One region of the Paenibacillus agaridevorans genome, then DNA from elsewhere that is predicted to be linked to it. Evidence: riboswitches for the same ligand, from Rfam matches in the RefSeq annotation. Region 1 holds a riboswitch; each other region holds the start of a gene.

The links. A riboswitch is a leader RNA that binds a small molecule or an ion and turns the genes downstream of it on or off. The one in region 1 is predicted to bind cyclic di-AMP.
Region 2: linked by a shared signal. The riboswitch ahead of KJW29_RS36635 (C40 family peptidase) and the one ahead of KJW29_RS18570 (universal stress protein) in region 1 are both predicted to bind cyclic di-AMP.
Region 3: linked by a shared signal. The riboswitch ahead of KJW29_RS00110 (APC family permease) and the one ahead of KJW29_RS18570 (universal stress protein) in region 1 are both predicted to bind cyclic di-AMP.

The regions. Positions count from the first base shown of each region.
Region 1 covers NZ_CP075889.1:4,511,785-4,516,415, reverse strand. Annotated here, with positions in the region: gene KJW29_RS18580 (TrkH family potassium uptake protein) at 1-1,068, opposite strand, end outside; gene KJW29_RS18575 (potassium channel family protein) at 1,100-1,762, opposite strand; gene KJW29_RS18570 (universal stress protein) at 1,787-2,206, opposite strand; cyclic di-AMP (ydaO/yuaA leader) riboswitch at 2,337-2,486, opposite strand; gene KJW29_RS18565 (TetR/AcrR family transcriptional regulator) at 3,419-4,015, opposite strand; gene KJW29_RS18560 (ABC transporter ATP-binding protein) at 4,164-4,631, shown strand, end outside.
Region 2 covers NZ_CP075889.1:2,384,880-2,389,510, forward strand. Annotated here, with positions in the region: gene KJW29_RS09770 (hypothetical protein) at 1-377, opposite strand, end outside; gene KJW29_RS09775 (response regulator transcription factor) at 731-1,450, opposite strand; cyclic di-GMP riboswitch class I at 1,519-1,605, opposite strand; partial or broken gene KJW29_RS36635 (C40 family peptidase) at 2,315-2,586, opposite strand; cyclic di-AMP (ydaO/yuaA leader) riboswitch at 2,730-2,865, opposite strand; gene KJW29_RS09785 (LysM peptidoglycan-binding domain-containing M23 family metallopeptidase) at 3,401-4,631, opposite strand, start outside.
Region 3 covers NZ_CP075889.1:28,192-32,822, reverse strand. Annotated here, with positions in the region: gene KJW29_RS00110 (APC family permease) at 82-1,908, opposite strand; cyclic di-AMP (ydaO/yuaA leader) riboswitch at 2,096-2,264, opposite strand; gene KJW29_RS00105 (diguanylate cyclase domain-containing protein) at 2,466-3,320, opposite strand; gene KJW29_RS00100 (cellulose biosynthesis cyclic di-GMP-binding regulatory protein BcsB) at 3,310-4,631, opposite strand, start outside.

The DNA of each region.
Region 1 (4,631 bases):
CACAACAGCCAATGCGCGCATGACTGTCTCGATGGCAATTTTGCGCTCGAAGGCGTGAATTTGTCCGCCGCCGCGGAACGTATTAATGGTTGCAAGTACGAGCACAAACATCGTATTGACTTTAATGCCTCCACCTGTTCCACCGGAAGCTGCACCAATGAACATTAAAATGATGATCAGGAATTGCGACGCGGCCAACATACTGCCAATGTCTATAGTATTAAACCCGGAGCTTCTGGGCGTAGCCCCCTGGAATAAGGCGGCCCATATCCGCTCCCCGGCAGACAAGGAGCCGAAGGTTGCGGGGTTCCAGCTTTCCAACAGGTAGATCAAGCAGAAGCCCGCGGCAAACAAAATACCGGAACCAAGCAAGACAACTTTGGCATGCAGGGATAATTTGCGCCATGAACGTTTGCGAAAAACATCCACGACGACAATATAGCCAAGCCCCCCGATAATAAACAGCAGGATGACGGTGATGTTGACTACAGGGTCGCCAACAAATGGAGATAAACTGTCCGACCATAAAGCGAAGCCCGCATTGTTAAACGCCGAAATGGAATGAAAGAGCGCATAAAAAGCAGCTTGACCCCAACCCATATCTGCTTGCCAATGCAGGGTGAGTACCAATGTCGCCAATGCCTCAAATGCAAATGCGATAAGCACCATAAAGATCGACAATTTGACCAAGCCTTGCGATGATGTCGAGTGCGTGGCCTGCTGAATGATCAGCCTTTGGCGAAGGCCGATCCTTTTGCCGATCATGATAGCCACCATTACGCCGACGGTCATAAAGCCAAGGCCGCCGACCTGAATGAGCATCATAATGACGATTTGCCCGAAGGTAGAGAACACACTTCCCGTATCCACGACAACCAGGCCATTGACACAAATGGCGGAGGTTGCCGTAAAGAGGGCATTCAGCAGGCCGATCGATTGGCCGGATGATGATGAATAGGGGAGCATTAGAAGCAAAGCGCCTACCCAGATCAAGCAAAAAAAGATCATCAAGATGAGTTGGGGAGGGCTTGTTCGTGTTTTCAGCCGATTTACGATGGCGACAAGCATAGTGAAAAGAGAACGGCTATGCATACGATCTTCATTTCTGTTCATAGTCTTCTTCCAAGTCTCGAATATCCGCGTTACTGCCGATTATCACCAGAATATCTCCCGTGTTAATTTCATCCTCTGCCTTTGGTGAAATATTGATATGAACTCCCTTTTTGATCGCCATAATGGTACATCCGTATTTGGCCCGAATATTTAATTGTTGAAGAGTCTGTTCATTCATAGCAGGTGGGGCCTTCAGTTCGACCAAATTGTGAACGGGAGACAACTCAATGTAGTCAATCAGATTATCGGAGCTTAATTGATTTCCAAGGCGAGCAGCCATGTCTCGTTCTGGATACACAATATGATCTGCCCCTACTTTGATTAGAACTTGCCCATGCATTTCGTTTTTAGCTTTGGCCGTTATTTTCGGTATATGCAATTCTTTAAGCAACAAGGTTGCCAATATGCTCGCCTGCAGATCTTCTCCGATAGCAACAATCGCATGGGTAAAGTTTCGTGCGCCCAGTTCTTTCAGTACTCCTTCATCTGTACAATCTGCTTGCACAGCATGAGTCGCTACGCCGGATATGTCTTGTACGAGCTGCTCATCCTTATCAACGGCGAGTACTTCGTGACCATTCTGAATCAAAGTGTGCACCAAGCTAGACCCAAATCGGCCCAGGCCAATCACTATAAACTGTTTTTTCATGCATAGCACATCCTTTCCTTATGTCTATCTATCCCGACCCTCTTGAAAGGCGATAATATGAATATCGATTTCTCCAATTTTCTTTAATAGTTCATTGACAATGGAGCCATTCCAAATCTCTTGCCATCGTGTCATACCGGGGTGCCCGATGATTAATTGTGTGATTTGAATTTGCTCAGCCGTATCGGCAATCACATCGGAGACCTTGTGATTGCCACGAGTTTTGGTCATAAACGTGGCATGGCATTCTTCGGATATCGTTTTCCAATGGAGAATGCGCTCACTTTTGTCTTGGCTAATCTGGTTATTCTCTTGTTCAGTCTGTACATGCAGTACGAACAATGGGCATTGATAAAGGGCAGCTAATCGGCCTCCTCGCCGGATCAGCCGTTCTCCGTTTGGCCCGTGGTACACACATACCATAATTTTCTCACTGCTTAACATGGGCTATACTCCTTTGCTGAAACTTGAAAGTAACAGAATGATTGCTGTGAAACGACAAAAAAGCTTGGAGCAGAGAAATTCTGCTGCCAAGCTTCGGATTGCTATGTCAGGACAAACCAAAGACGCATTCATGATCTCTCTCATGACGCCTACGAGGTTAGCTGTCGGATTCGGGTCTGAGAGTCCCCGTTCTTTCTGCAAAAGAAAGAATTCACCCCTGAAGCGATTATGCTTCGTTGGTTCCCCCGCTCCTCAAAAGAGGATTAAGCGATGAATATACAATTGTTGTAACTTATCATAAAGCAGTTAATTTCAAAAGTAAACAGCTGATCCGGGAAATCAATCATGGGTTGCTTGCATAGTTATGGTTGAATGTAGTGGTATTTTCAGGCAATAATACGAAGATAGAGCAAAGACGTTTCAATTTCTTTTGAGTGGGCAATGGAAAGGGGATCATTCGTTATGTTTTTCATAAGTTCAGATTTGCCCCACTTGAATCAGATTGGCGGTCTTGGATTTATGACTTATAGTTTATAGTGAGCTGGTAGTGGTCGTATTATCTATGTTATGCGCGCCTTGGCAGTCATGGTTATTTCCGTGAGTGTGGTGATTGCAGGATTTTAAAGAGGTTCTTTTCGAAGTCACTTCGGCATTGAGAACGGACAGACATACGGTTCTGACGCAGACGCCACTTCCAATGAAACGGGACCTGATTTAAGACACCTGAGGAAGCACTTGCCATACAGAAGAATAGACCTGCGGGTGGTCGTGATATCCCGCTACATGATGTTGATGGGAAAACCATAATTGGTGTCTTTCATATTGGCTGATTATAATGGCAATAAAACAGTTCAACATCTTTAACCTAACGGAGAACGTTAGTTGGATGACAACAGCGGCAGTCTAAGGCTTTATTTATCAAATCTTGGTCTGCCGCTCTTTCATTAATTGATCAGTCTAAAACTTATTTTTTAAAAGCTGACGATTCATCAATTCAAAAACCGCGCTAAATCAACGACATCAGTCTAACACATTATTTTTACCGAACAACACTTGCATTTGCATTGTCGCAAAAACACAGTCGGGAGAAATTCCGGTATCCCGAGGAGAAAGTTCTGATTGTCTAGAGAGGCCTCCTATTTCTAACATCCTGAACCAAGATTAAAATCAGGGAAATGTTTAAGACCGGAGAGCGATCGGCAAGGTAACTAGTCATTCCTCCCAATTATGTTTGCTTCCGACAAGTCCATAAAAGAACAATTTATTGAGGTCCCCCGTCATCTTTTGCAGGTGCGGAAAGGCCTCTTCTTTTTGCATATAATCCTTGAACATTTGAATGAACACAAGGATTGATTCATTAGATAGGCCGGGATCGACATACCCTTGCTGTTTTCCCTCTTCAATTAGCGTCATCAGCCCCGGCATGATTTTTTCCTGCATCATCTTTTCCAGGTAAGGGACGCCGGTCGCGTACTTTTTCATGAAATGGGTAAAGGTATCGGGGTGCACATTATTGGCGGAATCGATCTTGGCAAACATCACGCTTTTGATCTTTTCGATAAAAGGCATGTCGTTGGTCAGCATTTTTTCATACTCCGACCAGATCTGATCGAGATAAAATACGAGCATTTCTTCAACAAGATTATGTTTGCTTCCGAAATAGTTGTAAATCGTCACTTGCGATACGTTGGCTTTGCTTGCTATTTCTGCAATGGACACTTTCTGGATGCCGTAGGTCAAAAACAGATCAACGGCACTTCGCAAGATGTCCTTTTTTTTCTGGTCTCTACGTTTCTGGTATCCGTCCATTTCATCCACCTCTCTGTAAATAGTTTAACTTAAGTTATGAAATATAACAATTAACCAAGTTCAAAACATGTTGTAAAATGAATCGCCATCATATAATATGAAATATATGAATAACTATATTTCAAAACATTAACGGAAGGGTGAGACCATGTCTTTGTTGCGAGTCAGGAACTTAACCAAGAAGTTTGGTGCATCGACAGCGCTGGACGGTGTGAATCTGGAAGTGAGCAGCGGGGAAATCTTTGGATTCATTGGCCCTAATGGCGCGGGTAAATCGACGACGATTCGTGTGCTTCTTGGTATATTGCGAGCCACCTCCGGAGAGGCTCAATTGTTTGGCAAGGATGTATGGAAAGATGCGGTTGAGATTCACAAGCGTCTCGCTTACGTGCCTGGCGACGTCAATCTATGGCCCAATTTGACCGGTGGCGAGGTCATAGATTTGTTTGTTAAATTGCGCGGAGGGAGCGATAAAAGCAAACGAGAAGAGCTTATTCAACGATTCGACCTGGACCCGACAAAAAAGTGTCGAACCTATTCCAAAGGTAACCGGCAGAAGGTGGCGCTTATCGCTGCATTTTCTGCTGATGCGGATTTGTATATTTTGGATGAACCT
Region 2 (4,631 bases), 2.1 Mb from region 1:
TGATAGAAATAGGCGCGACGCGATAGTCCCAAGCGATCCATAACGATTGAAAACGCCAATTGATCTTGATACCGTAATTGAACGAATCGTCTTTCCTCTGGAACGAGAGCCGACAAAGCATATTCGATCAATCCTATTCTGGATTGAAGAAACGGTATTTCATATTCAGTGATTTCCAGACGCTGAATGACTGTCCGAAGCAACGTGTCATTGGGTTGGCCGCAGCCATAGATTGCCACTTCATGCAATGCTTTTGTCAATCCCGGAATATGTGCAAGCTCCGTTTGTGCATATTTCAGACGTGCTTTCCAATCTGCGTAAGCGATCAACCAATTCTCAACTTTTTCATAAGGGGTTATCTGTTCAGCTACCAACATGCGCTGCTCCCCCATTTCCTATCTGGCTATCCAGACATAACTCACACTCCATTTCTTTTCGACACATGTCGATCATCCTTTCATTCATCATTTTGGGGACAACCCAAACGGTGAATGAGTATTAAGAACCACTGGGCTTGTCCCCCCCCCCGTTCTCCACATGACAGACAACTATCCCATGCTTCATCCTTTAGTTACTTTTGCCACAAATCCCTCCTATTCATCGTGGGCCATTCTTTCTATTTCAATCCCACCATATGCCTAATTTTATCAATTTTCGATATCTTCCGGCAGGATGATTTTTTAGTCACCCTAAGCTTTGGAGTTTTGTCGAACCAAATCGAAATTCGTCACTATACATCATACTCCTTATTATCCATGTGTTTCTCGAGTCCAAGCTGCCTCGCCTTTATTGCTGCTTCTTTGATTGATTTTGTGCCGAGCTTTCTACTAATATGACGAATATGTGTCTTCATTGTATTAGGCGATATACCCATCAACTGAATCAACTTGGTCCGGGAGTAGCCCCAAGCGATTAATTGCAGCACTTCTTTTTCAGTCGTGGTCAGCTTACACCAAAATTCCTGACGCTTTAAGCGGATGAGCTCATCGCGAAGCACCTTCGATGCTTTCGGGTGTAAAGATGGACTATGTCGATGTGCTTCGCGAATCGCCAAGATAATGTCCCCCATATCGGCATAGCTTATAAAATTCACTGCCCCGACTGTAATTGCTTCGACGATCACTTCAGGGTCTGCGCTTGAAGCGACGGTAATGACGGGAACATCCTTTTTGGCGAGAATGTCTTTTATTGCATCTAATCCATCGCGTCCAGACGGCTGGAGTGCTGCATTCATCACTACAACGTCCACGTCTAATTGTAAACTAGCTCGCACTGCCTCTTCTTTTGTAGCGGAAGTATTTATGAGATGAATATCTGTCTCTGTTTCGAATAAATCAGCAAAGCGGCAACACCATTCCGGATCGCGGTCCACTAGCACAACATTTATATTCTCATTGTTTTTCTTAGAAATTATAGGAAGTTCCTGATGTATATCTGCTTCCAATTCCATATTACTCTCCTCTGTATCCCAAATAAACGAATAATAAAAACACGACCCAAATAGCCGTGCTCGGCAAATTGGGTAACCCAACTGCCATCACTTGAATTGTGAGAAGACCCGTGACTTTGCGTCACTGCCTTTCGACAGTTTTGCCGTTTCCATATACTCCACGATGCACTCATAAAAATTAACAGTAACCGCTTCTTGGTAAATGATCGATTGCATTTACCAAGAAGCGGTCGCAAATTTTAGTTACTGAAGCAGGATTACTTTATGATGATGTATCCCAAGTTAATCTGTTTCGCATAGGTGACGTTTGAGTCCGTTGTCAGACTTAAATAACGCAGGCGAATCTTGCTGATTCCGGTACCTAATTTCACCTCATTGAAATATATGTATTCGTTATTCGCTGCTTGTCCCACCATCGAAACGCCGCCAAGATCGGATGCCGGATTGAACCGTCTAAGCCTCGGCTTCCAGCTTTGTCGTGCTCCTCAGTAGCGTCCGGTACACCCATGCAAAATGATGATAAAACGTGCCGAGATCATTCAACTGTACTGTAATCAGTCGATGGGCGAAATATGGCTTTCATAGTTAGGATCCTGATACACTTCCGCCATCGCTTCGTAAAGGTTGAGCGCCATTTAAAGTCTTGATGATGGCATAACCTCCTATGACTAATGCAGCGATTAATAGGGACACTTGAATTATTTCCGTCTGACTCCCTTAAGTTTCATATTCCACCTCATTTATGATCTGGAAACTTCAATAAAAAGAACGGTTACTAGTTAAATAACCGTTCATTCATGATTACTTCATATCGTTCATTGCTTTAAATATATCTTCAGATACTACACGCCTTGCCGTAACGTATCATTTTTCATTGTACTCATCACTTAACTTACTGATGGTTACCCTTTTGCTTGTAGAAGAATGAGCAAACTTCCCTTCTCCTATGTAAATACCTGCATGAGAGATACCTGTTCCGCTGGTATTAAAAAAACAAGATCTCCCACACGCAACTTGTTTTTTTCTACCTTCACACCAACCTCGGCCTGAGTATAAGAAGTACGAAGCAGTTTTACACTGAACTGATTAAAGATATGCAAGATGAATCCTGAACTATCGAATCCTTTTGTTGTCATTCCCCCCCTTTATACGGCGTGCCAATTACTTCGCTAACGGACTTCATTAAGACGGTTGACTCGGACTGTTGCGCAAATACTGACCCTCCTCCAAACAAAAACATCACACTGGACAACAATACGACTAAACCTTTTCTCAACTCTACTTCTCCCTTCGTTGCCTACGAGGTTAGCTTATGGGCTCGGCCGAAGATTCCCTATACTTGAAGAAAACTTCTAAAGCAATTCCCCCTCGGTGGTTCCCCCGTTTCATAGAACAGAATTTGGCAAAATATAATACTTCGAAAAATAGTTAAATTCGACCAATTCGGACTTAATCCTTCATTTTTATAATAGAAATCTTTCATCAATCTTTATTGTTTTTTTCTCGTTGCGATTGGTTGCTTATACGTAACGGAATAATCATCGATTCCAATTTGAAAACCTTCGAATCGATTTGCTTCCCTCCATTCTGCAATTAGCTTAATGATTGGTGTTGTTTTCATCTGGACGAACAAGTTTACATACATTTAGACCATTTATTCCAGGTAGTTGTAATTCCATAATCGCCAAATCAACCTCGTTCTGCAACATATATAGTAACCCCTTCGCCCCATCTTCCAGAGCCTCTACCATAAATCGTTATTTCTCAAGTTCCTTTTTCAATTCATTTCTAAGTTCTCTTCGTGGTCGATGATCAGAATACTCCTTCTATCACTCATCGATTTCTTCCTCTCGCGAAAACATTATATTACAAAGAATAGTTTAAATTATATAAATCAATAATTACAAAAATAAGAGAGCCCTACAAGCGGGATCTCTTATTTCCGTTCCGTTACTCCAAAAATTTTAATGGATTCAACTGCACTCCTTCTTTTCGAATTTCGAAATGTAGATGGACGCCTGTCGATCGTCCTGTTGTGCCCATAATTCCAATTTGATCGCCTTTCTCCAGCAGATCGCCAACTTCCACATTAATTTTGCTTAGATGGGCATATAATGTTCGATAACCATTTTGATGATCCACTATAACGTGGTTCCCGTAACTGGAATCATATTTCGCCTTTATTACTTTTCCATTATCGGCAGATTTAATATTCAAATTAGAGGATACCGCATCAGTGCCTGTATGAAGTCTTCCCCAACGCTTTCCGAACTTGCTCGTAATCGTCGGCCCTTTTATCGGCCATGTGAATGAACCGGTTCCCACGCCTTTAATGACTTTTGTACCTTGAATGACTTGCTTAGGTACTGCTTTTTCCAACGTTTCTTCCTTTATTACAACTTCCTCAACCAACTCGCCATTTACTTTCGTTACTTGGTACGTTAATTTTTTCTTGCCCGCCTTTCCCGGATTCGCAACCTTTGAAACTCCCACACGCATCGTTGCATCATAAGTAACTTCTACCCCGCTCGGGATGCTGACGGTCTCAGCATATTGCCCCTCAGTCTTTACGGACAATTTAGGTTGCCGTACTGTCAAATCCAACTCGTCCCCTATGTTTATGAATTCATTTTCAATCCAGGGATTATTCTTATATACAGTATCTTGCGAGATGTTGAACTTCTGCGCAATGCAGGAGATGCAATCTCCCTCTTTAACAACGTACTTGATAGGTTTTAAGTCCGTTCCCTTAAGACGTTTGATTAACTCTTCTTCTGACGAAAAGTTAACAGGATCCGCCACAACAGGTTTGATTTCGACTTTTTCCACGAAGCTAATGGAGCTTGGAACTGATGGCGACATTGCTTCTTTTTCCCTCTCGTCATTATTATAACTGAGTGTTTTGACTTTTGGATCATTATTCGCACCAGAATATGGCTGCTGTATTTGATTCAGGATCTGGTCTGCGCTATGTTGGTCTCTGACAATTCCCATGACTTGACCATCCACTAGAACCTGTACGCCGCGGCCTTTTATCTCATAAGATGATTGAAGTGAGGCAATGACTTCGCTATCCCGAGCCTTGGCATTTAAACGTTTCGTTTCCGTGAACGAAATAGCACTTTCATTCGTTTCATACAAAACACCTGGGTACTGGCCTTCAAAACGATTGACTTGTTCC
Region 3 (4,631 bases), 4.5 Mb from region 1:
TGTCAGCCAACAGAAATACCCCCGGAAACGGGCAAGCTCGGCTTGCTCGTTTCCGGGGGTTCTTTTTGTTGGACGGCAAAGTTATTTTTTCAGATGGTAAGGAACGGTCGTGACGATCACGTCCTTCTGATACAGAAGGCGGGTCCGGATATAGAAGCTGGTCTGGTTATGCAGGAAGTTATGCCAGCCCTTCTTCGGTATGAATTGGGGAATGATGACCGTCACCTGGTAGTGATTTTCCTTGGCCTTGCGGTCCACGACGTCGATAAACTTCATGAGCGGCTGTATGATACTCCGGTACGGCGAATGCAAGGTGACGAGCCTGACGTCCGGATGCAGCTTGCTCCACTTGTCCCGGAACGCGGCTTCCTCCTCCCGCTCGAACGGCACGTATACCGCGATGATCTGGCTGGCGGCAAGCGATCTCGCGTAGCTCAGCGATTGCTCCACGACATGAGTGATCCCTGCCACTGGCAGGATCAGAACGTTGCCTTCGATAGCCTCCACCGGCTCGCCCGTGGATAGGCCAAGCTGCTCGCCTACCGCACCGTAATGCCTGTTAATGCCGAGCAACAACCAGATCAGGACGGGCAGGAATACGAGCACGGGCCATACCTGCGGAAACTTCGTCAGGAAAAACATCATCGTCACCACTAGGCTGATCGCCGCGCCGACCGTGTTAATCGCGAGCTTGATCCCCCAGCCGGCCGGCTTCTCCCGAAGCCACTTGCGCATCATGCCGGATTGCGACAGCGTAAACGGGATGAATACGCCGACCGCGTAGAGCGGAATCAACTGTTCCGTATGTCCGCCAAAAAGCACGATGAGCAGGATGGAACAGATGCCAAGCATGATGATGCCGTTGGAATATCCAAGCCGATCGCCCCTCGCCGTAAACATTCTGGGGATAAACTTATCCTTGGCCAGATTGACCGCGAGCATGGGAAAAGCGGAATAACCCGTATTGGCCGCCAAGATGAGGATAAGCGCCGTCGTTCCCTGAATGGCATAATACATGAAGTTTCGCCCGAACGCCTCCTCCGCGATCTGCGAGACGACCGTCGCCTCCGCAATCGGCGCGATTCCGTACTCGTAGGCCATCACAACGATGCCCGAGAATAGCATCGCGAGCAAAATCCCCATCGCGGCAAGCGTTCTGGAGGCATTGACCGGCGCGGGTTTCCTGAAGTTCGGGATTGCGTTGGAGATCGCTTCGACCCCTGTCAGCGCGGAGCTGCCGGAAGCGAATGCCTTCAGCAGCAGGAAAAGTCCGATGCCCGCCACAGGCGTCCCTACGGGCGTATGCAATTCCTGCGGAATCGCTCCCGATGCCATGTCGTACAATCCTTTACCAATCAGAACGAACAAGGCAAGAACGAACAAATATACGGGATAGGCCAGGACGGACGCCGACTCCGTTACGCCCCGCAAGTTGAGCAGCGTGAGCAGAATGACGAATACGACGGCAATGGGCACCGTATACGCATGCAAACTCGGAAATGCGGAGGTGATGGCATCGGTTCCGGCCGAGACGCTGACCGCTACCGTTAGAATATAGTCGACCAACAAAGATGCGCCGGCGATAAGGCCGGGGTACTTGCCCAGATTTTCTTTGGAGACGACATAAGCGCCGCCCCCTTGCGGATAGGCGTATATAATTTGCCGATATGACAGAATAAGCGCCGTCAGCAGCAGCAGGACGCCGATTCCGATCGGAATGGAATACCAGAACGCGGCCATGCCGACGGTCATTAACACAAGCAGAATTTGTTCGGGGCCGTAGGCGACGGACGACAACGCGTCCGACGAGAGAATCGCCAGCGCTTTTGTTTTGTTTAACTTCTGCTCGCCAAGCTCCGTCGACTTTAGCGGTCTTCCGATCAACACTCGTTTAAGCGCGGATAACATCGGAGCCACCGCCCAACTGGAACCTTTTCATCGTTGTTTTTTTCAATTCGTCCATCTCCCCTGTGCAATGTTGGCTGGAAGGGAAGGTTTCTACTTCGTCTGCTGCGGCATTCCGGCGGGCCCATGCCGGTTTTTGCGCAGCAAAAAGCCGCAAGGCAGCACCTTGCGGCTTAACGAGCCGAAGTCATACCCATTCCAATAACGCTTACGAGGTTAGCTGACGGATTCGGGCCATTAGATAGCCCTACGGCGGTTGTTTTGCCGATTCACCCCTGACGCTTGTTTTTAACGATAAGCGCCGTTTGGTTCCCCCGCTCTTCTTCATTGTCCTCAAGAAGACTCAGCGAATTTATGATGTAGTGATCATAACTCGTTTATTGACGGGTGTAAAACGACATTTCGGCTCAAAAACGGTTGTTTCAATTCAAAGATGGCCAATAAAACGCTCGCAGCAGTTGCTTCTTATTCATTTGATCCCCGGATATCGTTTTTTCTCGCCTTTATCCGAGATCTCCTCGTAAATTCAAGCGAAGGACTTGTCCAGCTTGCCTCCGCGTCTACACATCATACTCCAACTGCTTCCTCGCCATGTCGATGAGCTCAAGCGGTGATCCAATGGTCTCCGCGTCATATTGATATTCGCCGATCCGCAGCTGGAATTCGACGCGAAAGCCTCCGTCACCCTCACGTTTATTAAACTGCTCCAGATTAGCTTTAATCCGGTTGGCCACGATTCTGGCGCCGTCGCCGTCCGTAAACAGCAAAAGTCCCCATGTCGCGTTCTCCTCGTCCAGCATATACAGGGAATCGTTGCTTCGAATGCTTGTTTCGCCAAGCTCCGATAGCTGGATCAGCGCTTCCGTTATGTCGCTCTCGCCGATCATCCGGCGAACGTCGCGCCAGTATCGAATCTGCATGACGACCAGCGTCAGCGGAATGCCGTAACGTACCGACAAAGCCATAAAGACGGTGGCGTCCTTTTGGAACAACAAGCTGTTGCGCAAATTCGTATGCCGGTCCATCGTCGCGAGGCGCCCATTTATCTCCTTTAACGACTGGGCCTCCGCCTGAAGCCGCAGCATGCCGCTTGTCATCATCCAGATCGCCCCCGTAAACAACGGCGTTAGCAGCAGCCAGAAGTACGACGACGCCGACAACGTGTCGCCAATAGCCATCGTCCGGTACAACGTATAGGTTCCGTATGCTAACAGGAATACGATATTGAGGACGAGCCCTGTCGTTACGCTCGTAAAATAGGTCAGAATGCCAATCATAAAGGCGGCGTTGAGCAGGAGAATATTGACCAGGTATTGATCCGGATCGCCCGATACGACAATAATTCCGAGAAAGCAGAGAATAATGAACGACAAGTAACCGCCGTCGGACATTAGGCTGCCGGCGTTACGTCCCATTGCCGCCACCTCTGTTCTTCCGGTATTTGCGCGCAAGGAGCGCGAGCGACAGGAGTACGAGAACGAGCACAAGCGATGCCGCCGTCACAAACGCAAGCGTATCCTCGCGTTCGACAATGCCAGCGAACGTCCTGACCGGGACCGCCCCCTTCTCCGGCTTGAACCGATACGGCTCCACCACCCCGTCGCGATCGGTCAGCACGGCGTCTCCGCTTACTCTCCAGCGCTGACTCTCCGAAGTCAGCAGCTTGATTGCGAGCAGGACGTCTTCCCCCTTCGAGCCGGTAATAGCCAGCAGTCCATTGCCAGGAGTCCATGGTGATTCCAGCAGCTGCAAGGTTCCGATGCGCGAACCGTAGTCGGGATCCAGGGTCTTCTTTTCATTGGAAAGAACCGTCCCTCCGTCTACTCCGAAACGGAAAAACAATTGATCGTTGACTCCACGTATCAACTCGTTATCCTTATAGGTTCCGATAACGACAACATTGCCGTCGCGATAACCCGCAGGATCGGCGTCGTCGTCATAAAATGCGAGTTCTCCCGTATTGCCTTCCGCATATTGCCCGAGCAGCGAGAAGAGACCGGCAATTGACGAGAGCACGTAACGATCCTTTGTTTTAGGCACGATAACCGCGGTTTTGTGATACAGGCCATCTCTCAGGAATGGATACGGGTAATTGTCGAGAAGAAGCTCGGTTCGATCAAGCGTATTCAGCTGCATCTCGGAATCGGCGCTCACAAAGGCCCATGGATTCTGCTCTTCGCTTTGGACGCAATAACCTTCGGGCAGCTCGAGGTCGAATGCCGCCGTAGCCGTAAAATTGCCGGTTACGAGCAAGTTTTTCGGAATCGGCAGCGTAATCGAATCGCCGTCGGCCCGCTCCTCGCTCAGCTTTTTACTCCCGACCGGCTTATCATTGATCAGGATCGTTACCAGGGAACGGGAGAAATCGAGATTGCCCGCGTATCGGAAGTCAAGCCTGATCTTGCTGGATTCCGCAATGGAACGATTGGCCGGGAGGGCAACGAAATAATGGCGCGCTTGATGATGCTCCCCAACCAGCTTGTCTCCTGTCTCCGTCAGCCTGACTGAGCGGTTAACGGAAACCGGCGGCGTATCGACGTCCGTATCCGCAGAGACCGTCTTGACCTTGCCGTTTAATTGGTATGCCAGATCCTCATTGGCAAGCAGACGCCCCGCCTTAACCAGCAGTTCCGGATCGTCGGATGTTGCGACCAGCACATGGCCCGCAGCCGATTCTACGATTTGAATACGAGCCTCGCCATTGTTTAAGCCGTTAAACTCTGCAT